2 regions of the Roseateles sp. DB2 genome follow, and region 2 is predicted to be linked to the other one. Evidence: predicted binding sites of a transcription regulator. Region 2 holds the regulator's gene; the other holds the start of a gene.

Region 1 (11,822 bases), on a different contig from region 2:
TCCAGCTTGGCGCCGGCACGCACCAGGCGCTTGAAGTAGCGCTCGGTCAGGCGCTGCTCGACGGCACCGAGCTTGTCACGCTGGGCATGGAGCGTGGCGATGCGCTGGTAGAGCTTGGGGTTGAGAAGGATGGCGTCGGCGTGGGCTGCCAGCCTGGGGGCGTACTCGGCCTGCAGCTTGAGACGGGCGGGGTTGGAATCAGCCCCCAGCAGGCTGAAGAGCACGGTGCTGGCGCGGCCCAGCGTGCGGCCCGAGCGCTCGAGGGCGACAAGGGTGTTCTCGAAGGTCGGCGCGGCCGGGTTGTCGGCGATGGCGGCCACTTCCTTCAGCTGCTCGGCCATGCCTGCGTCCATGGCGGGGGCGAAGTCGGCGTCACGGATCTTGTCGAAGGGCGGGTAGCGCAGCGGCAGGGGGCTTTCGCTGAGCAGGGCGTTGGGGGCAGGCTGGACGGCGGCAGTCACGGCGGCACTCGCGGGCGGGGTGGCAGGCGGGGTGGATTCGGCGGCCTGAACGGCCAGCAGAGGCGACGCCAGGCTCATGCCGGCCGCCAGGACATAGGGGAGCTTCACGTCAGGGGTACCTGTCTGGATGCAAAGGCGCGAGCCTAGCAAAAGCACCCACACCTGCCGGGAGTCACGCCCCCAGCAAGCGCCAGACCATGCCCAGGATTGCACACAGGCCCACCACTTCCAGCACGCCACGCTTGAACCGGATCAGGGCCAACCCTGCCGCCACGGTCAGCAGCAAGGCGGCGGCATCCACCACCCCGGCCACGCCCTGCGGCCAGATCACGTGCACGGCGAAGAAGAGCGCCAGGTTGAGGATCACGCCCACGACCGCCGCCGTGATGGCCGTCAGCGGGCCGGTGATGCGCAGGTCCTGGTGGGTGGCCTCGACCAGCGGCGCCCCCGTGAGGATGAAGACGAAGGACGGCAGGAAGGTGAACCAGGTGACCAGCAGGGCCGCCACCGTGCCTGCGGCCAGTGCCGCCCATTCCTGGCCCACCACGGCCGCCCAGCCCGCCTGCAGGGCCTCGGACTGCCAGCCCCCGACGAAGGCCACGAAGGCCACCACCATGATCAGCGGCCCCGGCGTGCTCTCGCCCAGGGCCAGGCCGTCCATTACCTGGCCGGGGCTCAGCCAGCGGAACTGCGTGACCGCCGCCTGGGTGACGTAGGGCAGCACCGCATAGGCCCCGCCAAAGGTCAGCAGGGCCGCCTTGGTGAAGAACCAGGCCATCTGGGTGTAGGGCCCCGAGGCCCCCTGCCAGGCCCACAGCAGGCCGAAGGGCAGCACCCACAGCACGAGAGCCAGGGCCAGCTGCCGGGCCAGGCGGGGCCAGCGGAAGCGGGCGCGCTCGGGCAGCGGGCTGTGGTCGTCGATGACGGTAGGCCGGTGGGCCTCGTCCTTCACACTGCCATGCCCGCCCCCCGCACCCACCAGGGCCGGACGCCAGCGCCCCAGGGCCCAGCCTGCGGCCCCCGCCCCCACGACGATGGCCGGGAACGGCAGCTGCAGCAGCGCCAGCCCGACGAAGGCCAGGCCGGCCAGGCCCCACAGCCAGGCATTGCGCAGGGTGCGCTGCCCGATGCGCCAGGCGGCCTGCGCCACCAGGGCCGTCACCGCCGGCTTGACGCCGTAGAACAGGCCGGCCACCCAGTCCAGCTGCCCGAAGGCCATGTAGACCCAGGACAGCCCGATCAGCAGCAGCAGCGAGGGCAGCACGAAGAGCGCGCCTGCCGCAATGCCGCCGGCCGTGCCGTGCAGCAGCCAGCCGATATAGGTGGCCAGCTGCTGGGCCTCGGGGCCGGGCAGCACCATGCAGTAGTTCAGGGCATGGAGGAAGCGGCGCTCACTGATCCAGCGCCGACGCCGCACCAGCTCCTCGTGCATCAGCGCGATCTGCCCGGCCGGCCCGCCGAAGCTGATGCAGCCGAGCCGCAGCCAGTAGCGCAGGGCCTCTCCCAGCGAGGGATGAGGCGGTGCATCGGCAGCGGGCAAGGGATGGTCGGGCATGGCGCCGCCGATGCTACGGCACATCCCCGCCCCCGGCCGCTGCAGGCTCTGCGGTTTGGAAACATGGATATGCAAAACCTGACAGGACGGCCACGGCTTCCAGGCGCTAGGCTTGCCCCACCTTCCCTTCGAGACCCTTCAGGAGCTTCCATGAGCCAGACCACTCCCGCCGCCCGCCCCGAAGCCGACTGGCACTTCGAGACCCGCGCCGTGCATGCCGGCTATTCGCCGGACCCCACCACCCGCGCCGTGGCCGTGCCCATCTACCAGACCGTGGCCTATGCCTTCGACAGCGCCCAGCACGCGGCCGACCTCTTCGACCTCAAGGCCGAGGGCCACATCTACACCCGCATCAACAACCCCACCAATGCCGTGCTGGAGCAGCGCCTGGCCGCGCTGGAAGGCGGCATCGGCGCGCTGGCCCTGGCCTCGGGCCAGGCGGCCGTCACCTATGCCATCCAGACCATCGCCGAGGCGGGTGACAACATCGTGGCCTCCAGCGCGCTCTACGGCGGCACCTACAACCTCTTCGCCCACACCCTACCCCAGCTGGGCATCACCACCCGCTTTGCCGACTACCGCCGCCCCGAGAGCTTCGAGGGCCTGATCGACGAGCGCACCAAGGCCGTCTTCGTGGAGTCCCTGGGCAACCCGCAGGGCAATGTGACCGACATCGCCCGCATTGCCGAGGTGGCGCACCGTCACGGCGTGCCCCTGATCGTGGACAACACCGTGCCCAGCCCCTACCTGAGCCGCCCCATCGAGCATGGCGCGGACATCGTCGTGCATTCGCTGACCAAGTACCTGGGCGGCCATGGCGCGGCGGTGGGCGGCGCCATCATCGACTCCGGCCGCTTCCCCTGGGACCAGCACAAGGCCCGCTTCAAGCGCCTCAACGAGCCCGACCCGAGCTACCACGGCGTGGTCTACACCCAGGCTGCGGGCGCCGCGGCCTACATCACCCGGGCCCGCGTCGTGCCCCTGCGCAACACCGGCGCGGCGCTGTCGCCTTTCAATGCCTTCCTGATCCTGCAGGGCATCGAGACCCTGGCCCTGCGCCTGGACCGCATCAGCCAGAACGCCCTGGCCGTGGCACAGCACCTCCAGAACCATCCCAAAGTGGCCTGGGTCAACTACGCCGGCCTGCCCGAGCACCCGGACCATGCCCTGGTGCAGAAGTACCTCTCGGGCCAGGGCTCGGGCCTGCTGACCTTCGGCCTGAAGACCGCGCCGGGCCAGGACCCGCGCGCGGCCGGCGCCCGCTTCCTCGACGCCCTGCAGCTCTTCACCCGTCTGGTCAACATCGGCGACGCCAAGTCCCTGGCCACCCACCCCGCCTCCACCACCCACCGCCAGCTCTCACCGGCCGAGCTGGATCAGGCGGGTGTGGGGGAGGACACGGTGCGGTTGTCGATTGGCATTGAGCACATCGACGATTTGAGGCGGGATCTGGAGGGGGCGTTGGCGGCGGTGTGAGGATTGGGGGAGGCTGCGGCGCCGGGGGCGGAAGTCCGGTCCGCGGCGCGCTGCGGTGGCTGTGCGGCGGTTGCTGCCGGCCGCCAGGCCTGGGCTGTTAGCCTGCTTTCGGCCAGGAGCGGAAGGCTGGCAGTGACCGCTTTGCCGCCGCATCAGCTTGGAGCCTTGATGCGTCGCAGCAGTTGCAACCCGTGCCGCTTTTGTCAAATTTTTAGTACCCTGGGCGCGACTGCAGACTGGGAGAAATCGCCAATGAATCAAAGGCTTGTGAAAGCTTGCTGCGGTGTTGTTATACGGACAGCGCCGATATTATGCAGCAGTGTCTGTCTCCCCATAACACGTTAGGCTTTTCTTCGTGGCATCACTGTTTAAATACCTGCCATCAAAGTACCTCGACGCATTTGTCGGCCGAGGTGAATTGTTGTTTCGCTCGCTGTCGTACTTCAGGAACTACGAGGAGCTAGAAGTACGAGGCGATCGACACGAAGGCCGAAGGCTCTACAGCCCACCACAAGGGTTAGCAATCAACAACTTAACTACTGGTGAGAAATTCAACCTCCCCGGGTCTTTCGAATCGAGCGTACAAGACAGAGAAATCTTTGTCTTTTGCCTTGCACAGGAATGTTCGACAGAACTAGCCAGCGAATTCAAAACGGACGTCTGTGTCGAGATCCACAATCCAACAGCTTTACTGGCAAAAGTGCGTGCAGCATTGATGCTTCGGAGGTGGATAAAAAATGCAAGATTGCTCCATGGCAGAGTGGATTACTACTCCCCATCGGAAGCACCACTCGCAGAGTGGGCAGTACCAGAGAGGATGGTTCTACAGAAAACAGTGGACTTCGCGCGCCAGAAAGAATATCGGCTCGCTTTTGCACGAGGCAATGCACTGCAGTTGAATAACGTGGCAACTCAAATCACAACTACCCCTGGGGCAAGTCAACCGACCTTATTAGGGCATCCAGAGCATGTTCTTCGCCTCGGCAGCCTAGCCAAGCTATGCACCGTTCATTCCATCCAAACAGCAGCCTAGGTAAAATGCAAGTGCAACACCGTGCCTTCGCTCCCCAGCCTAACTGGGGGTTCAACGCGGACGCCAACATAGGCCATGCCTTCGGCATTTTCATGGCCTATGTCGGTACCCTCCAGCCTTCGGCTTCCGGCGCCGGTTAACCAGGGCGTTGAATGACTGCTCTGGGGCAGCGAATTCGCCACATCGTTTGCCCGCTCCGGGTCGATAGGCTGAGTCCATCGGGTCGGAGACCGGTCGTTCCGGCGTCACTGGCTCAACCGGCAGCTATGGGAGGCGATCGCGAACGCGTGGTCGCAGCCAGGAGCAGTCATCGAGGAATGACCCGTATCAGGTAGGCTGTGGTGGTATGCCGTTCTTCCATGTACTTGTCGAAGGATCGAACCTCTGCATACCGGGGCAGCCGGACGAGACTCCAATTGTCGGATTCTTCGCCTCGCGAGTGGTCTGGGCTAGGGGGTTGGGGACCGCTGAGCACAAGGCGCTGCGATCTGTGCGTGATGCTTGGGTAAGTGGCCCTTACGCTACCCAACCCACTTCGAGCGAACTGAAGTTAGCCGTATCCGAGTCGAGTCCATCGACGTTTTCTCAGTGGCTACTTGCCCCCAATAAAGGTCATGTGTTCTTCCCTGCTGATCGCGCAGAAGGCATCTCCCCGGAAAGGCACGCCGCCTAAGTCGGCCTATGGCTCGGGCAGATCGTCATTTCAGCGTGTTGCGTACAAGCCGCTAAGAACGACAAGATGAAGCGCCTCATTCTCCTAACAGTCGCCTGCCCCTCCGTTGCACTGGCCGGTGGCGACTATTCAGCCGGCACTGTCAGCAATTTTTCCGGTGAGCGCGGCAATTACACCTTTGTCATTACCTGGGATCAGCCGCCAGCCCGCTACGAGCAGTGCCGCCAGGCCAAGGTCGAGGTCCGGCAAGAGCGCTCGCCCTGGTACTCATGGCTGCCATTCGTGCACTCCGATCATCCAACGTTGGAGCAAACCGACCAGGCAGCGTCCCTTCTGGCTGCGGCGCAGCGCAGTTCGAAGAAAGTCTCGTTCGGCTACATGGGCAACGGATTGCCGCCCGCTGATGGTCAATGTCAATTCAAGAGCAAAGGCTTGCGAGTCGAGCATGACTCGGGAGGCCAGTTTGTCCTGTCATACCACGACCCCGTCTAGACACTCCATCGACTGAGTTGTTGTCCGACTTCTCTATGGCCGCGGGCGCCCTCGTTGAGTGACCGCTTGAAGGATCGCAGTCAAGGCGGTCCATGGCCCGCTCCGGGTCGATAGCAGTCCACTGGCAGATCTGCTCGCAGGGCCGCAATGGAATGACCTCCGAGTTGCCCCACCCCATGCAAGCGCAGGCTATGCGCCCGAAGCCGTCCGCATCAAGGGCCTGCACATCCGGGCGATCGGCACCTTCGGGCGATCAGGACCGCTGAAGCCCCCTGGGCCCGGACCGAGTCGCAGCCGTGGAGGGCGTCAGGCCAACGCCGTCACTCAAGCGTAGGCATTGAGATTCCGCCCCAGATGCCCGCTCGTGGCCAAGGCCGGCTGCGGCAGGGCCGCAATGAGCTGGGCGGCGCCCATTTCCTGGGCATCCAGCGCCTTGCGCAGCACCAGCAGGCTGGCGTCCGCGCCGACCTCGCCGGGCGTGCTGTTGGAGGCACTGCTGACCGCAGCGGCGACGCTGGAGGAATTGGCGATGTCCATTGCGGCACTATCGGCAGGCCCCGCGCCGGCTTGAGGACTGTTTGCCGATCGCCGGCCCGGCGACCCCGCCGCGGCTTATGCACGCCTGCATCAATGCTTATTCTGGATAAGCAAATACAAAAACTATCGTTTATCGAATAAGGAACCTTGGGCACATTGGCGGCTCCTGATCATTCGAGGCTCCGCCATGACGTTCCTGCGCTCCCTGCCCCGCCGCTCCCTGCTGCTCGCCGCCGCCCTGCCTCTGGCCGCGATGCTGATGCCGGCACAGGCGGCCGAACCCGGCCTGCTCAACGTCAGCTACGACGTCTCCCGCGAGCTCTACAAGCAGATCAACCCCGCCTTCGCCGCCAGCTGGAAGGCCAAGACCGGCCAGGCCGTGGTGCTGAACCAGTCGCATGGCGGCTCCAGCAAGCAGATCGGCTCGGTGATCGGCGGCCTGGAGGCCGATGTGGTCACCATGAACCAGGCGACCGACGTGGACCAACTCGCCGACAAGGGCCTGACCCCCGCCGACTGGCGCCAGCGCTTCCCCAACAATGCCGCGCCCTACAGCTCGACCATCGTCTTCCTGGTGAAGAAGGGCAACCCCAAGGGCATCAAGGACTGGACCGACCTGGCCAAACCAGGCGTGCAGGTGATCATTCCCAACCCCAAGGTCACCGGCAACGGCCGCTACAGCTACCTCGCGGCCTGGGGCAGCGTGATCGCCAAGGGCGGCAGCGAGGCGCAGGCGCGTGAGCTCGTCGGCAAGATCTTCGCCAACGTGCCCGTGCTGGACGGCGGCGGCCGCGGCGCCACCACCACCTTCACCCAGCGCGGCATCGGTGACGTGCTGCTGACCTTCGAGGCCGAGGCCGAGCTGATCGAGAACGAGTTCGGCAAGGGCCTGTTCGACGTGGTCGCGCCCAGCGTCTCCATCGAGGCCGAGGCGCCGGTGGCCATCGTCGACAAGGTGGCTGCGAAGAAAGGCAACACGGCGCTCGCCAAGGCCTACCTGGACTTCCTCTACACGCCCGAGGCCCAGGAAATCATCGCCAAGAACAACTTCCGCCCGCGCGACCCGGCCGTGTTCAAGCGCCATGCCCAGCGCTATGCCGACATCAAGCTCTTCAGCGTGGACCAGCTGCTGGGCGGCTGGCCCAAGGTGGGCAAGACGCACTTCGCCGATGGCGGCACCTATGACCAGATCGTGTCGACCCTGAAGCGCTGAACGATCGCTCACTGCCATTGCCATGACCACCGCCGTCCTCACCCCAGCACAGGCCGCCGCCGTGCCGATCCCGAAGCGCCGCCGCGTGCTGCCGGGCTTCGGCCCGACGCTGGGCTTCACGCTGTTCTACCTCTCGCTGCTGGTGTTGATCCCGCTGGCAGCGGTCTTCCTCAAGTCCGCGGGCCATGGCTTCGAGGCCTTCTGGGCCGCGGCCACCTCGCCGCGCGTGCTGGCCTCCTACCGCCTGAGCTTCGGCGCGGCGCTGCTGGCAGCGGGCATCAACCTCGTCTTCGGCCTGATCCTCGCCTGGTGCCTGGTGCGCTACGAGTTCCCGGGCAAGAAGCTGGTGGATGCACTCATCGACCTGCCCTTCGCCCTGCCCACCGCCGTGGCCGGCATCGCGCTGACGGCGCTGTATGCGCCCAACGGCTGGATCGGCTCCCTGCTGGCCCCGCATGACATCAAGGTCGCCTTCACGCCGCTGGGCGTGCTGGTGGCGCTGATCTTCATCGGCCTGCCCTTCATCGTGCGCACGGTGCAGCCGGTGCTGGAGGACATGGAGACCGAGCTGGAGGAAGCCGCCGCCTCGCTGGGCGCGCACCGCTGGCAGACCTTCCGCTACGTGGTGCTGCCCACGCTGACGCCGGCCCTGCTGACGGGCTTTGCGCTGGCCTTCGCCCGTGCCGTGGGCGAATACGGCTCGGTGATCTTCATCGCCGGCAACATCCCGCTGGTGAGCGAGATCACGCCGCTGATGATCATCTCCAAGCTGGAGCAATACGACTACGTGGGCGCCACGGCCATCGCCACCGTGATGCTGCTGTTCAGCTTCGTGCTGCTGCTGGGCATCAACGGCCTGCAGGCCTGGAGTGCCCGCCGGAAATGACCCACCCCCTACGCGCTTCGCGCGCCCCCTCAAGGGGGCACACCCGAAGGACCGGCGGAGCCGGATCCTCGGGTGTCGCTCGACAGAATCAGCTGGAGCCACGACATCCATGAGCGGATCAACAACAATGGCCCTGGGGCAGCGCCCGAGAGGCCGCTACCAGAGCAACCCCGCCACGCGCGAGGCGCCCTGGGTGCGCTGGACCCTGCTGCTGCTCGGCCTGGGCTTCTTCGCCCTCTTCCTCATCCTGCCCCTGGTGGCCGTGTTCACGGAGGCCCTGCGCAAGGGCTTCGACGTCTACCTGGCCGCGCTGATCGAGGAGGACGCCCTCTCGGCCATCAAGCTCACGCTGATCGCCACCGTGATCGCCGTGCCGCTGAACCTCGTCTTCGGCGTGAGCGCCGCCTGGGCCATCGCCAAGCACGACTTCCGCGGCAAGCAGCTGCTGATCACGCTGATTGACCTGCCCTTCTCCGTCTCGCCCGTGGTGGCCGGCCTGATCTATGTGCTGCTCTTCGGCGCGCAGGGCTGGTTCGGGCCCTGGCTGCAGGCGCATGACCTGAAGATCATCTTCGCCGTGCCGGGCATCGTGCTGGCCACCGTCTTCGTGACCTTCCCCTTCGTCGCCCGCGAGCTGATCCCGCTGATGCAGGCCCAGGGCCGGGACGAGGAAGAAGCCGCCACGGTGCTGGGCGCCAGCGGCTGGCAGACCTTCTGGCACGTGACCCTGCCCAACATCAAATGGGGCCTGCTGTACGGCGTGATCCTGTGCAATGCCCGCGCCATGGGCGAGTTCGGCGCGGTGTCCGTGGTCTCGGGCCATATCCGCGGCCAGACCAACACCCTGCCCCTGCACGTCGAGATTCTCTACAACGAGTACCAGTTCGCCGCCGCCTTCGCCGTGGCCTCGCTGCTGGCGCTGCTGGCCCTCGTCACCCTCGGTTTGAAGCAGTTCGTCGAATGGAGAGCAGCCGTCGCCGCACGCGCTGCGAAGGAAGAAGCATGAGCATCCAGGTCCGCAACATCCACAAGCAGTTCGGCGACTTCACCGCCCTGGGCGACGTCAGCCTGGACTTCCCCACCGGCGAGCTGGTCGCCCTGCTGGGCCCCTCGGGCTGCGGCAAGACCACGCTGCTGCGCATCATCGCCGGGCTGGAGACGCTCGACCGGGGTCAGGTCTTGCTCGACGGCGAGGACGCCTCCGACACCCATGTGCGCGAGCGCCAGGTCGGCTTCGTGTTTCAGCACTACGCCCTGTTCCGCCACATGACGGTCTTCGACAACGTGGCTTTCGGGCTTCGCGTGAAGCCGCGCAAACAGCGCCCCAGCGAGGCCGAGATCAAGAAGAAGGTGCACGAGCTGCTGAACCTGGTGCAGCTGGACTGGCTGGCGGACCGCTACCCACCCCAGCTCTCCGGCGGCCAGCGCCAGCGCATCGCCCTGGCCCGCGCCCTGGCGGTGGAGCCGCGCGTGCTGCTGCTGGACGAGCCCTTCGGCGCCCTGGACGCCAAGGTGCGCAAGGAGCTGCGCCGCTGGCTGCGCCGCCTGCACGACGAGCTGCACATCACCAGCATCTTCGTCACCCACGACCAGGAGGAAGCCCTGGAAGTGGCCGACCGCATCGTGCTGATGGACCACGGCAAGGTCGAGCAGGTGGGCTCGCCCCAGGAAGTCTGGGAACGTCCGGCCACGCCCTTCGTCTACGGCTTCCTGGGCGCGGTCAACCGCTTCGAGGGCGAGGCGCAGGGCTCGGTGCTGCACATGGGCGAGCAGCAGCTGCGCCACGGCGGCAGCCTGCAGACGCAGGGCCGCGTGCTGGCCTATGCCCGCCCGCATGAGCTGCAGATCCTCACCGACGCCCAGGCACACGGCCTGCCCGCCACCGTGGACCGCGTGCTGAGCTTCGGCGCCGCGGCCCGCGTGGAGCTGCGCGGCCCCGACGGCCAGCACCTGGAGGCCGAGCTCACCCGCGAGCAGGCCTCGCAGCTGCAGCTGCAGCCGGGCCAGCGCGTGCAGCTGCAGGCCTCGCGCCTGTCCCTTTTCGAGGCCGCCTGATCACGCCACGCCCATGAACTTCCAGCAGCTGCGCATCATCCGCGAGGCCGTCCAGCAGAACTTCAACCTGACCGAGGTGGCGGCGGCGCTGTTCACCTCGCAGTCCGGCGTGTCCAAGCACATCAAGGACCTGGAGGACGAGCTGGGCGTGGAGCTCTTCGTGCGCCGCGGCAAACGCCTGCTGGGCCTGACCGCGCCGGGCAAGGAGCTGGCGATCATCGTCGACCGCATGCTGCAGGACGCGCGCAACATCAAGCGCCTGGCCGACCAGTTCGCCGACGCCGAGGCCGGCCAGCTCACCGTGGCGACCACGCACACGCAGGCGCGCTATGCCCTGCCGCAGGTGGTGGCGCGCTTCAAGGCGGCCTTCCCGAAGGTGCACCTGGTGCTGCTGCAGGCCAACCCGGCGGAGATCGTCAGCCTGCTGCAGTCGGGCGAGGCGGACATCGGCATCGCCACCGAGGCCCTGGGCGAGGACCCGGCCTTCGTCACCTTTCCCTTCTATGACTGGCACCACAGCGTGGTCGTGCCCGAGGGCCACGCCCTGGGCAGCGAGCCGCTAACGCTGGAGGCCCTGGCCGAGCAGCCCCTGATCACCTACCACGAGGGCTTCACCGGCCGCGCCCGCATTGACGCCAGCTTCGCGCAGGCTGGCCTGGCACCGGACATCGTGCTCTCTGCGCTGGACGCCGACGTGATCAAGACCTATGTGCAAGTGGGCCTGGGCGTGGGCATCATCGCCTCCATGGCCTTCGAGCCCCAGCGCGACGCGGGCCTGCGCCTGCTGGACGCCTCCCAGCTCTTCCCCACCAACACCACGCACCTGGCCCTGAAGAAGGGCCACTACCTGCGTGGCTATGCCTACCGCTTCCTGCAGGAATGCGTGGGCTCGCTCAGCGAGGAGCGCATCCGCGAGGCGCTGGGCGGCGAGGCCTGATGGGCGCTTCCAGCGCCTAGCACGGCAAGACCGAGCCCCAGCGCATGTGCTTGCGCGCTTTCCTTTCTTGGTTTCCATCAGGGTCAACCCTAGAGTCTGGCTCCAGCTGCCGCCGGTCTGCCATGCACCGCGGCGCGCTCCTTCAGCCGGCAGCCCCGCGCCCGCCGGCCGTCCCAGGGGCTTGACCGGCCCCGACTGACCCAACCTGACCAAGGATTGCACGATGATGTCCCTGCCTCTGCGGGAGGCCCTGCCTTTGCCTCTCCTGCCCCTCACCCTCGCCCTGAGCCTGGCCCTCCCGGCCGCCGCCCAGACATCGCCGGACGGCAAGACGCCGCCCCCGCAGGAAGCCGCGGCCACAAGCACGAACGTCCAACCCACGGTGGTGGTCACCGGCTCGCGCATCTCCCGCCTGCAGAGCGAAGGGCCCAGTCCGGTCACGGTGATCCGCGGCGCGGACCTGGACCGCCTGGGCTACAAGAACGTCTCCGACGCCCTGGCCAA
Region 2 (11,822 bases):
GACCTGGCCCACCTGGAAGGCGAGGCGGCCGAGCGGCGCGGCGACGACTGTCCTCTGCGCCCCCTGCTGGAAACCCTGGCGGCCCAGTACCGGCCGCAGGCCGAGTCGCGCGGCCTTCGCCTGACCCTGGAGCTGCCGGAGGACCTGCCCGCGTCGGTGCCGGTGTCTGCTGGCGCGCTGCGGCGCCTGCTGGGCAAGCTGCTGGACAACGCGCTCAAGTTCACCGAGCAGGGCGAAGTCCGGCTGCTGGCCCTGCACCAGCCCATGGATTCGGCACGCTCCGCGCTCGTGCTTCAGGTAGTGGACACCGGCATCGGCATCCCTGCCGAGAAGCTGCAGCGCCTGTTCATGCCCTTCACCCAGGGCAATGCCAGCCTGGCTCGACGCTACGGAGGCGCAGGCCTGGGCCTGGCCGTCGCGCAGCAGCTGGCGCAGCAGATGGGCGCACAGCTGGAAGCCGCAGCGCGGCCAGAAGGCGGCAGCATCTTCAGCCTGACGCTGCCCCTGCAGAACGGCGCGGCCCTGGACAGTCCTGCACAGGGCGAAGCCCCCACGGCCGCTCCGGCCTGGCACATCCTGGTGGTGGAGGACAACCCCGTGAACCAGGAAGTCATCCAGCAGATGCTTCTGCAGTTGGGCTGCACGGTGTACCTCACCAACGGTGGTGAAGAGGGGCTGCGAGCCCTGGGCGAATCCGCCTTCGACCTGGTCATGATGGACATCCACATGCCTGGCATGGATGGCATCCAGGCCTTGCAGATTTTCCGGCGCGGCGGCGATGGGCGCTTCCGTTTCCTCAATCCTGGCCGTCTGCCGGTGATCGCGGTGACCGCAAACGCCCTGTCAGGCGATCGCGGCAAGCTGCTGGCCTATGGCTTCGATGACTACCTGCCCAAGCCCATCCGCAGCAAGGAATTGCAGGCCGTGCTGCAGCGCCAACTGGGCCAGCCCGTGATGACAGGCCCCCAGAACGCCCCTGCGCCCGCCGAATCGGCCCACCTTCCCGATGGAGAGACCATGCCGTCTGCCACACCGCCCACCACGCCGGAGCGCAGCGCCGGCTGCCTGGATGAGGCCTCGCTGCAACGCCTGCGGGACCTGGACCCAAGCGGCAGCAACCAGTTGCTGCCCCGGGTGATCAATGCCTTCATCAAGTCCCTGGACAAGCTCCTGCCTGACCTGCAGCGCGCCCGGGAGGCTGGCATGGACCTGGCGGCCATCCGCCATGTGGCGCACACCCTGAAATCGTCCTCCGCCAGCCTGGGCGCTCTGCAGCTGTCGCGACACTGTGCCGATATCGAGACCATGGCCCGCAACGGTCAGACTGAAGGCTTGGACAAGCTCATCGATGCCATGCATGATGAGGCGGGGCTGGTGCGCCATGCCCTTGAAGCCTTGTTGACGGGGCCCCAATGAACTCAGCCAACCCGACTGTGGACCAGGACCTGCCCGAGCAGCCCCGCGTGCTGCTCGTGGACGACGACGAAGTCAATCTGCTGCTCACCGCCATCGCCCTGCGCGAGCGGGGCTTTGACATCACCGAGGCCAGCAGTGGCGAGGAGGCGCTGCGCACGGTGTCGGCCTGGACGCCGGACATCATCGTGCTGGATGCCATGATGCCGGAGCTGGACGGCTTTGAGACCTGCAGCCGCCTGCGCGAGATGCCGGGCTTCGAGTCCACCCCCGTGCTCATGCTCACGGGCCTGGATGACGAGGCCTCCATCAACCGCGCCTACCAGGTCGGCGCCACTGACTTCTTCGTCAAATCCACCCAGTGGAGCCTGCTGGCGGGGCGCCTGCGCTACCTGCTGCGCAGCTCCCGCACCCGCATCGAGCTGGAGCGCAGCAAGGCCCGCCTGGCCCGCGCGCAAGACCTGGCACGCATGGGCAGCTTCGAATGGCACCGCGGCGCCGGCGGCTTCGTGCTGGCCACGGAAGCCCTGCGCGTGTTCGGCTACGGCCCCAACGAGCCGCTGGACTTCATCGGCGTGATGCGCATGGTGCCCAAGGACGAGCGCCAGCTCTTCATGCGCCTGCTGCGCGAGGTCATGGCCCACAACTCGGTGCTGGTGACCGACGTGCCGGTCACTCTGGTCGACGGCCGCCAGCGCGTGCTGCACATCGAGGCCGAGCCCGAATTCAACGAGCACGGCAATGCCAGCGGCTACACCGGCGTCATCCAGGACGTCACCGACCGCCGCCTGGCCGAGGACAAGATCCGCCAGCTGGCCAACTTCGACGCCCTCACCGGCCTGCCCAACCGCCGCCAGCTGATCTGGCGGGCCGAGCGGGCCATCGAGGCCGCGCGCCGCAGCGGCCATGAGGTGGGCCTGCTGCTGATCGACCTGGACCGCTTCAAGGTCATCAACGACACCCTGGGCCATGCCGCGGGCGACGAACTGCTGATGGAAGTCGGCCGCCGCCTGCGCGCCTGCGTGCGCCACTCCGACCAGGTCATGGAAGGCCTGCTGGAGTCCGTGGGCGGCCGCTCGCACCGCACCCTGGAGGCCGTGGGCCGCCTGGGCGGCGACGAGTTCGTGGCCCTGCTGCCCGAGGTGGCCGACGAGCGCGATGCCGAGCGCGTGGCGCAACGCGTGCTGGAGGCCTTGCGCGAGCCCATCTTCATTGCCGGCCAGGAGTGCTTCGTCACCGCCAGCGTGGGCATCGCCATCTACCCGCGTGACGGCACCACCACCGCCGACCTGCTGCGCAATTCCGATGTCGCCATGTACGCGGTCAAGAGCCAGGGCCGCAATGCCTCGGCGCTCTACACGCCACAGCTGGCCGGCCGCGGCCGAGAGAAGCTGGAGCTGGAATCCGCTCTGCACAAGGCCATCGAACGCAACGAGATCGTGCTGCACTACCAGCCCAAGATCGACGTGCGCGCCGCCCGCATGGTGGGCGCCGAGGCCCTCATGCGCTGGCAGCGCGGCGACAAGCTCGTGCCGCCGGGCGACTTCATCCCGCTGGCCGAGGAGACCGGTCTGATCGTGCCGCTGTCCGAATGGGCCCTGCGCGAGGCCGCCCGCCAGGCCAAGGTCTGGCAGCTGAACTTCGGCTTCTCCGACGCCATCGCCGTCAACCTGCCCAACCGGCTCTTCGAGCGCTCTGACCTGGTCGAGCACATCCACCAGTGCGTCAGCGCCTACGGGGTGCCGCACCGGGCCATCCAGCTGGAGATCACCGAGACGGGCCTGATGAAGGACCTGCAGAACGTGATCCCGGCCCTGCACCGGCTCAACGAGGTGGGCGTGGAGATCTCCATCGACGACTTCGGCACCGGCTACTCCTCCCTGGCCTACCTGACCACCCTGCCCATCTCCGAGGTCAAGATCGACCGCAGCTTCGTGCGTGATCTGGGCATCACCCCGCAGAGTTCGGCCGTGGTCACCGCCATCATCGCCCTGGCGCGCTCGCTGGGCCTGCGCGTGATCGCCGAGGGCGTGGAGACCCTGCGCCAGATGGAGGTGCTGCACCGCCTGGGCTGCAGCGTGATGCAGGGCTTCCTCTTCAGTCGCCCCCTGGCCGCCGACGACCTGGAGCGCTGGCTCGCGCAAACCGTGCTGCCGCGCAAGGCGCCCTGGATCGTGCAGGCCAATGGCCTGGACGGCGACCCGGCCCTGAGCAGACCCGTCAGCAGCCCGGCCGGCGGCCAGCGCTGAGCCTTCTGGAGCACCATGGACGAACGTTCGCCCTCCTCTCCCTCTTCAGCGGCCCGCCCGGCCGGTAGCGCCGCAGCCCAGGCCCCCGCCCTGATCGCCAAGGCCGCCCTGCGCCGCCTGGCCATGGCCAAGCTGGAACCCACGCCCGAAAACTATGCGCGGGCCTATCTGGTCGAGTCAGGTGGCGGCGAGGCCGCCGCCGCACCGACGCCTGCGCCTGCGGCAGACACGCTCCCGGAACGGGCCCAGCCAGTGATGCAGCGCCTGCTGAGCCTGGGTCTCAGCGAGCTGCAGGCCCGCCAGGACGTCATGGCCATGCTGCGCGAGGCTCGCTGGGACGAGGCGCAGCGCGTGCTGGAGCGCTTCCAGCAGAGTGCCGGCCCGGCCGTGCTGGCCGACGGCATGGCCGGCGTCACCGAGCGCCTGGTGCGCAGTCTGGAACGCGGGGGGCGCCAGTGGACCCTGGCCCGCAAGAAGGACGGCCTGCAGCGCGTGCTGGAGTCCAACCGCAGCGACCCGCACCGCCTGCTCAATCGGCTGCGCCAGCTGCTGACCAGCTGGGACAGCGACACCAGCGATGTCGGCGTGGACGTGCAGGAGCCCGGCACCGAGGACCCCGGCGGCACACCCAGCCAGTTCTTCAGCGACGATGAACTGCTGCTGGACACCAGCGCCCTGGATCGCGAGGCCGGGCCCCAGGCCTGGCCCCTGGTTGGCGAAAGCCTGCACGAGACCGTGCAGCACGCCCTGCCCGCGACGGACGAACGAGCCGACGCCCTGAAGCGCGAGCTCGAGACCGCCCTGGCCAGCCTTCGCGAACAGGGGGCAAGCCCGCAGCGCGCCGAATCCATGGAGGCCCTGTGCGTACGGGCCCGGCGCATGCTGGACCACCGCCACCACCTCTTCGGCCAGATGGGCGAGCTCTGCCGCGCGCTCAGCGCCAGCCTGGTCGAACTGGCCGAGGACGATTCCTGGGCCCGTGGCCAGTGCGAGCTGATGACCCAGGCCCTGGACACCGGCCTGAGTTCACGCGGCGTGCGCATGGTCAGCGAGCTGCTGGAAGGCACGCGGGAGCGGCAGAAGAGCCTGCAGGCCGAGCGCGCCCGGGCCCGCGATTCACTCAAGCTGCTGATCCACCGCATGTTGGAGGAGCTGGGCCAGCTGGGCCAGCACACCGACCGCTTCCAGAGCAATGTCAGCCGTTACGCCGACGTGATCGAGAAGGCCGACACCCTGGAGAGCCTGGCCGGTGTGGTGCGCGAGATGGTCGAGGAAAGCCGCACGGTGCAGACCCTGGTCCACAGCACGCAGCAGCGCCTGAGTACCGAGCACGAGCGGGCCTCCGAGCTGTCCAGGCGGGTCGATGAGCTGGAGGTGGAGCTGCGGCGACTCTCCAGCGAGGTCCAGACCGACCAGCTCACCAAGATCGCCAACCGGCGCGGCCTGGAGGCTGCCTTCAACACCGAGCAGGCCAAGCTGGAGCGCGAGGGCACGGTGCTGGCCCTGGCCCTGTTGGACGTGGACAACTTCAAGAAGCTCAACGACAGCCTGGGCCATGCCGCGGGCGATGAGGCCCTGAAGTCCCTGGCCGCACGGGTGACGCAGATGCTGCGCCCCGGTGACCTGGTCGCCCGCTATGGCGGCGAGGAGTTCGTGCTGATGCTGCCCCGCACGCCCCTGGACGAGGCCCAGCAGGTGCTGACCCGGCTGCAGCGCTCGCTGTCCGCCGCGCTCTTCATGCACGAGGGCAAGGACGTCTTCGTGACCTTCTCGGCCGGCATCACCCTCTACCGGGCCGGCGAAACTCTGGAAGTGGCCCTGGACCGCGCCGACGAAGGCCTTTACGAGGCCAAGCGCACCGGCAAGAACCGCGCTTGCATCGTGGAATAGGCTGGGGCGGTACCCACCGCCTCAGAAGCTGAAGGCCAGGCGCAGGCCTCCCCAGTGACGGCCCTGCACCCAGATGGGCGCAGAGGCCTCCTTGAGCAGCACGAAGCGACCGCCGCCCATGTCGCGGCGGTAGGTCTGCAGCAGGAAGGGGCGTTCGTTGCGGGCCGAGGCCAGACCCGTGCGGTCATTGAAGATACGGCGGTAGCGGCTGTTGGCCGTGTTCCAGACCACATCGCCCGGCCTTTGGGGCTGGCAGTACTTGCGGTTGTGGGTGGAGACATAACCGTTCCGATCCACGGCGATGCAGTAGACGACCTTGTCCGAGAGCTGCAGCTGGCGCTCCTGCACCTGCGGGAAGAGCTGGTCGGCCAGTGTGCAGAATCGCGCCAGATGCTGCTGCGGGTTGCTGCCTGCCACGGGCTGGTAGTGTTCGTCGAAGAGGTCCTGCAGGCTGAGGCGCCCCTGCTTCACGGCCTGCTCCAGCAGCTGGCCAATCTCCTGCGCGGCCTGCTGGGCGCCCTCGATGTAGAGCGCATCGTCCACACGCACGCCGGAGGAGGCGATGCGCTCGATCAGGTCTTCGGACAGGCGCAGGAAGCGGTCGCTGCAGGCAAAGGCCGATTCCAGGTGCCGCAGGGCCAGGGCCACATCGCCGCCCAGCTCGGCGGCGCGATCGGCAAGGGCGGCCGTGGTCTGCTGGCTCTGGTCGGCAGCCTGCGCGATGCGCAGCACATCAGCATGCACGGTGCCGAAGGCGGCATGGATGCTGCTCTGTTCATGCCCCTGGCGCGCTTCGCTGCTGAGTTCGCGGCTGAAGGTGTCGATGCGGGCATCGAGGGCACCGACCGTGCCCATGATGGATTTGGAACTCTGCTCGACCTGGGCGGCCAGGTCCTTCACGGCATCGGCCACCACGCCGAATCCGCGCCCTGCCTCGCCAGCTCGCTTGGCTTCCACCGAAGCATTGAAGGCCACCAGGCGGGTCTGCAGCGCGATACGGGTGATCTCGGACGCGGCATCGGACACCTGGCGCAGGGTCTGCACGATGCCCCCCACTTCGGTCCCGATGTTCTGCAGGGCCAGACGGGCCTGCGCCACGGCCTCAATGGACTCCGCGGTGGCCCGGGCGATGCCCTGCTGGGCCTGCTGGACCAGTTGCAGCTCGTGCCCCAGGGCCTGCATGGCCTCGCGCTGGGCGACGACCACCTTCTGCGTGTCTTCGAGGGCACCGCGCACTTCGGCGGCATCGCGACCCAGGCTGGAGACAGGCTGGGCCAGAGAGCGGACCAGGGCCTGGGCATCCGCGCCCTTGCCCCCCAGCCCCTCAGCGGGCGGGGATTGAGCCGGTTCTCTTGAACCGGACTGCCACCAGGACTTCATGCGCACTCCTCTCCAGGCCAGACACCAAGGTCTGGGGAGAAGTTTTACCAGTCGCGCAGCTTCACGCGCAAGCGGGCGATCGCCTGACTGTGCAGTTGGCAGACCCGTGATTCGGTCACTTTCAGCACAGCCGCGATTTCCTTGAGGTTCATGTCGTGCTCGTAGTACATGCTCATGACGAACTGCTCGCGCTCAGGCAGGTTCTTGATGGCGGCGACCAGGGCCTCGCGCATGCGATGGTCCTGCAGCTGCGCCATGGGGTTGTTGCTCTCGTCGACCACATGGCGGTCGAGGTAGTCGTCACTGCCTTCATCGCCGCTCATGTCCTCCAGGTAGACCAGCTGCGTGCCGCGCACCTTCGACAGCATTTCCTGGTAGTCGGCCAGGCTGAGGCCCATCTCGGCGGCAATCTCGGACTCATGCGGCGCTCGCCCCAGGCGCTGCTCCAGCTTGTGTACGGCGGCTTCGATGGAGCGCTGCTGGCGACGCGTGCCGCGGCTCATCCAGTCGCCGCCGCGCAGCTCGTCCAGCATGGCGCCGCGGATACGCTGGGTGGCAAAGGTCTCGAACTGCACGCCCTGCGCCACGTCGAAGCGCGAGAGCGCATCAGTGAGCCCGATCAGGCCCACCTGGATCAGATCGTCCAGTTCCACATTGGCCGGCAGCTTGGCGATCATCTGGTGAGCCAGGCGTCGGACCAGACCGCTGTACTGCTGGATCAGCGCAGAGTTGTCGAGGCGGCCTTTGGCGGTATACATCTTCAGCTCCTGCAACATCAGTTGGCTGCCACCACCGGCCGTGCCGGACGGAGATTCACCAGGGGCCGCAGCGGGCGGGCCTGCTGCGCCGCATCTGGCGCCAGGCCCTGGGGCACGACCGCCAGGAGCTCGCGGGCCAGGTGTCGCACCTCGGGCGACAAGGGGGCCGTGGGCGGCGTGCGGGGATCCATGCAGGCCCAGTCGCGCAGGACGGCGCCCAGGAAGCCATCGCCGCAGCTGCTGATCTGCTGGGCGATGCGCTCCGCCAGGCGCAGCTGCGGGTGGCAGGCCATCAAGAGGCTGTAGACCATGATGCCGGCACGCTGGCTGAGCCATTTCATGCCGGCATAGGCCTGGGTGACACTGCGGGTATCGGTATCGGCCAGCAGCACCGGACGCAGTTCACGCGAATTGAGCACGCGTGCCAGTTCGGCGGCCGGCGCATGCAGGATCATGACGTCGGCCTGGGGTGCGGCCTCGCTCAAGGCCTGCAGGAACTCGGCGGCCGAGCCATTCGCATTGATGTAGCGCAGCGGCAGGCCGCGGGCGGCCAGGTAGCTCACCTGGCGAGACAGCCGCTCCACGCATGCCGAGAGATCAACGGCCGCCATCTCGCTGGCCGCGGGAGACAGCTCGCCCGCATCGACCACCAGTGTCTGCAGGCCCATCTCCGAGAAGGCGGCGCAGAGGCCTTCCAGCAGCACGCCGGAGTCCATCACTTCGGGGTTGCTCACCACGGGGATGAAGCGCACGCGGGAGGCGGCAAAGAGCTTGCGCAGGCCATCGGCCTGGTCTTGCGGGGTCTTGCTGAAGGGTGGCTCGCGCATGGGGAGGTCTCGATGGGGTCGATGACTCGGGGGCGGCTCAGTGCACGCCCGGGGCCGTGGACTGCACGGCGGCCAGCGCGGGGCCTCCGGCAAAGATCAGGTTCACATCGGCGCTGTCCATGCGCCAAGCAGCGTGGGCCTGGCTGCGCAGCGCGCGCTGCACCAGGGCCTGGGCCGACAGGCGATGCCAATCTTCCGGCACTCGCTGCCCGTTGGCAACGCCAATAATGCGCAAACGATGGCGAATCATGGTGTCCAGTGCAGGCGCCAGCTTCACGGCCTCGTCGATCTTGGACAGGACCACGCCCTGGCAGGTCTGGGCGCGCCAGGCGCCGGCCACGTCCTCGATGGTTTCGCCCTGCTGGGCGGCATTGACCACCAGGATGCGGCGGATGCTGGGGTGGGCCAGCATCTCCAGCAGCTCGTGGGTGCGGCTGTCGCGCTGGGCCATGCCTGCGGTGTCGATGAGCACCATCTTCTTGCCAGAGAGCAGCTCCAGCAGGTCCTCCAGCGACGCGCGGTCATGTGCGGTGTGCACAGGCACGCCGAGGATGCGGCCGTAGGCACGCAGTTGCTCGTGGGCGCCGACGCGGTAGGCGTCCAGCGTGATCAGGCCCAGCTGCGAAGCGCCATGGCGGGTTGCGAAGGCCGCAGCGATCTTGGCCGTGGTGGTGGTCTTGCCCACGCCGGTCGAGCCGATCAAGGCGAAGACACCGCCCTGCTCTTCCAGAGGCGGGTTCATCTCGTCGGTGAGCAGGTTGCGGGTCAGCACCTGAGCGGCCCACTGGGTCTCGTCGGCCCCCTCCTTGCCCTCCAGATGCACCGAGCAGCCCTCGACCAGCTTGCGCACCAGGGCAGGAGAGAAGCCCACGTCCAGCAGGCGTTGCGTGAGGCGGGCCTGCACAGGCTGGCGCTGCAGCTTTTCCATGAAGGCCAGGGCGCCGAAGCGCTCCTCGATCAGGCCCTTCATGGAGCGCAGCTCGTTCATCATGTCTTGCTGATCGCGGCGACCGGTGCCAGGCATGTCGGACAGCTGAGGCACGGGGCGCTGTTCAGCGGAGATGCGGATTTCGTCCCGCAGCACGGGCGGGTTGCGGCGGGGCGGCTCGGCCACGGGCGCCGCGGGGGTGTCCAGCCGACGCGCCCCCAGGGTCTGCATCGCGGACTGCGCGCGCTGCTGACGTGCAGCGGCCATGGTGGCCAGGCTTTGCGCAGCGGGCAACTCGGGCGGGGCTGCGGCCATGTCCATGGGATCAGGCTGGCCGTTGAGCTCGGCCTGGCGGCGCTTGAGCATGCGCTCGCGCACATAGTCCTGGAAGCTCAGGGTGCTCATGGCCAGGGTCTGCACGTCCTCGTCCACGGCCTGACCGAAGCTGGGTTCATTGCGCTCGGCCACACGCTGGGCCAGGCGGGCGCTGCCGGCCATGGTGGGCACGGGTGCGGCAGCCGGCCGGGCCTGCACACGGGCCGGGCCGCGGGCCTCGACGCGCGGCGCGGTGGCGGCCACTCGCTCGATCTGGCTCATGCCCTCGGGCGCCATGGCCAGCACCTCCACGCCTTCGGCGCAGGGCTTGTTGGACAGCACGACGGCGTCGTCGCCAAAGGCCTGGCGCACCAGCGCGAGGGCCTCGCGGGACGTACGGGCGGTGAAGCGTTTGACGTTCATGCGGCCTCCAGACAAGGCAGGGCATCAGTCATCACGGCGCGGGGGCTCATGCAGCCGCTCCGATGATGGATCCGATGCGGATCGAGTGGGTCTCGGGAATCTCGCTGTGGCCCAGCACCTTGAGGCGCGGGGCAGCACGGCGCAGCAGTCGGGCCAGCGGCGCGCGGATCAGGTCCGGCACCAGCAGGCATGCGGGCACGCCGCGGTCCTCCTGGGCCTGGGTCTGCTCGGCCGCGCTGCGGGCCAGGGTGTCCGCCACGCCGGGGTCCAGCGCGGCGCCGTGGGGGGAATTCAGGGCCTGGGTCACCAGACGCTCCAGCTCGGGCTCCAGGGCGATCACGTCCAGCTCCTTCACCGGGCCGTAGATCTGCTGGACGATGGCCGGGGCGATGTGCACGCGCACGCGGCGGCCCAGCTCGATGGGATCGATGGTGGCGGCGGCATTCTCGGAGATGGACTCGACGATGGAGCGCATGTCACGGATGTGCACGCCCTCCTCCAGCAGGAACTGGAGAACCTTTTGCAGTGTGGCGATGCCGACCATCTTGGGGATCACGTCTTCGATCAACTGGGGTTGCTGCTTGGTGAGGTGATCCACCAGCTGCTGCGTCTCCACCCGGCCCAGGAGACGGGCCGCGTGAACTTGCATCAAGTGTGAAAGATGGGTGGCAATGACAGTCGAACAATCAACGACCGTAAATCCAGCCATTTGGGCCATTTCCCGCTGGCGCTCCTCGATCCATGTCGCGGGCAGGCCGAAGGCGGGGTCGGTGGTGGCGGTGCCGATGAGCTTCTGCGTGGCATGGCCGGGGTTGATCGCCAGCCACATGCCGGGATAGGCCTCGGCCTCGCCGATGACGGCGCCGCGCAGGGTCAGGCGGTACTGGCTGGGGCGCAGTTCGAGGTTGTCGCGGATGTGCACGGCTGGCGGCAGGAAGCCCACCTCCTGCGCGAACTTGCGGCGCACGCCCTTGATGCGGGAGAGCAGGTCGCCCTCCTTGGTCTTGTCCACCAGGGTGATCAGGCGGTAGCCAACCTCCAGGCCCAGGACGTCAACGGGCTGCAGGTCGTCCCAGCTGGCCTCGGCGTTGGCTTCGGGGGGTGGCGGCGGCATCTGCTCTGCCTTGGCTGCCTGGGCGATCTGCTCCTTGCGCTTGAGCCACCAGGCCAGATAGCCCAGGCCCGAGGCGATCAGCAGGAAGACCACATGCGGCATGCCCGGGATCAGGCCCAGCATGCCGATCACGCCCGAGGTGATGGCCAGGCTCTTGGCCGAGCCGAAGACCTGGCGGCCGATCATGGAGCCGATGTCCTTGTCCTTGCCGACGCGCGACACCACCATGGCTGCAGCCACGGAGATCAGCAGGGCCGGGATCTGGGCCACCAGGGCATCACCGACGGCCAGCAGGATGTAGGAGTCGGCCGCCTGGCCGGCCGTCAGGCCGTGCTGGGCCACGCCGATGATGAAGCCGCCGATGATGTTGATGAAGAGGATCAGGATGCCCGCCACGGCGTCGCCGCGCACGAACTTGCTGGCACCGTCCATGGAACCGAAGAAGTCGGCTTCGTCGCTCAGCTCGGCGCGGCGGCGCTTGGCTTCCTTCTCGTCGATCAGGCCGGCGTTGAGGTCGGCATCGAC

Evidence for each region. Region 2 encodes FliA, which starts transcription of late flagellar genes. Its sites were predicted from a motif close to CTAAAGTTTNNNNNNNNNNNGCCGNTA; they were not measured.
Region 1: a site for FliA is predicted at 6,236-6,262, ahead of ACS5PK_RS11215 (YjfB family protein). Genes of this name have one in related genera too.

What each region holds. Positions count from the first base shown of each region.
Region 1 covers NZ_JBPZGY010000005.1:392,719-404,540, reverse strand. The annotation lists gene ACS5PK_RS11240 (M3 family metallopeptidase) at 1-569, opposite strand, end outside; gene chrA (chromate efflux transporter) at 634-2,016, opposite strand; gene ACS5PK_RS11230 (O-acetylhomoserine aminocarboxypropyltransferase/cysteine synthase family protein) at 2,167-3,492, shown strand; gene ACS5PK_RS11225 (hypothetical protein) at 3,848-4,525, shown strand; gene ACS5PK_RS11220 (hypothetical protein) at 5,265-5,690, shown strand; gene ACS5PK_RS11215 (YjfB family protein) at 6,015-6,227, opposite strand; gene ACS5PK_RS11210 (sulfate ABC transporter substrate-binding protein) at 6,415-7,440, shown strand; gene cysT (sulfate ABC transporter permease subunit CysT) at 7,463-8,326, shown strand; gene cysW (sulfate ABC transporter permease subunit CysW) at 8,454-9,332, shown strand; gene ACS5PK_RS11195 (sulfate/molybdate ABC transporter ATP-binding protein) at 9,329-10,381, shown strand; gene ACS5PK_RS11190 (CysB family HTH-type transcriptional regulator) at 10,395-11,318, shown strand; gene ACS5PK_RS11185 (TonB-dependent receptor plug domain-containing protein) at 11,542-11,822, shown strand, end outside.
Region 2 covers NZ_JBPZGY010000001.1:53,518-65,339, reverse strand. The annotation lists gene ACS5PK_RS00290 (ATP-binding protein) at 1-1,416, shown strand, start outside; gene ACS5PK_RS00285 (putative bifunctional diguanylate cyclase/phosphodiesterase) at 1,413-3,662, shown strand; gene ACS5PK_RS00280 (diguanylate cyclase domain-containing protein) at 3,678-5,552, shown strand; gene ACS5PK_RS00275 (methyl-accepting chemotaxis protein) at 5,574-6,932, opposite strand; gene ACS5PK_RS00270 (RNA polymerase sigma factor FliA) at 6,977-7,690, opposite strand; gene ACS5PK_RS00265 (MinD/ParA family ATP-binding protein) at 7,708-8,517, opposite strand; gene flhF (flagellar biosynthesis protein FlhF) at 8,555-10,183, opposite strand; gene flhA (flagellar biosynthesis protein FlhA) at 10,230-11,822, opposite strand, start outside.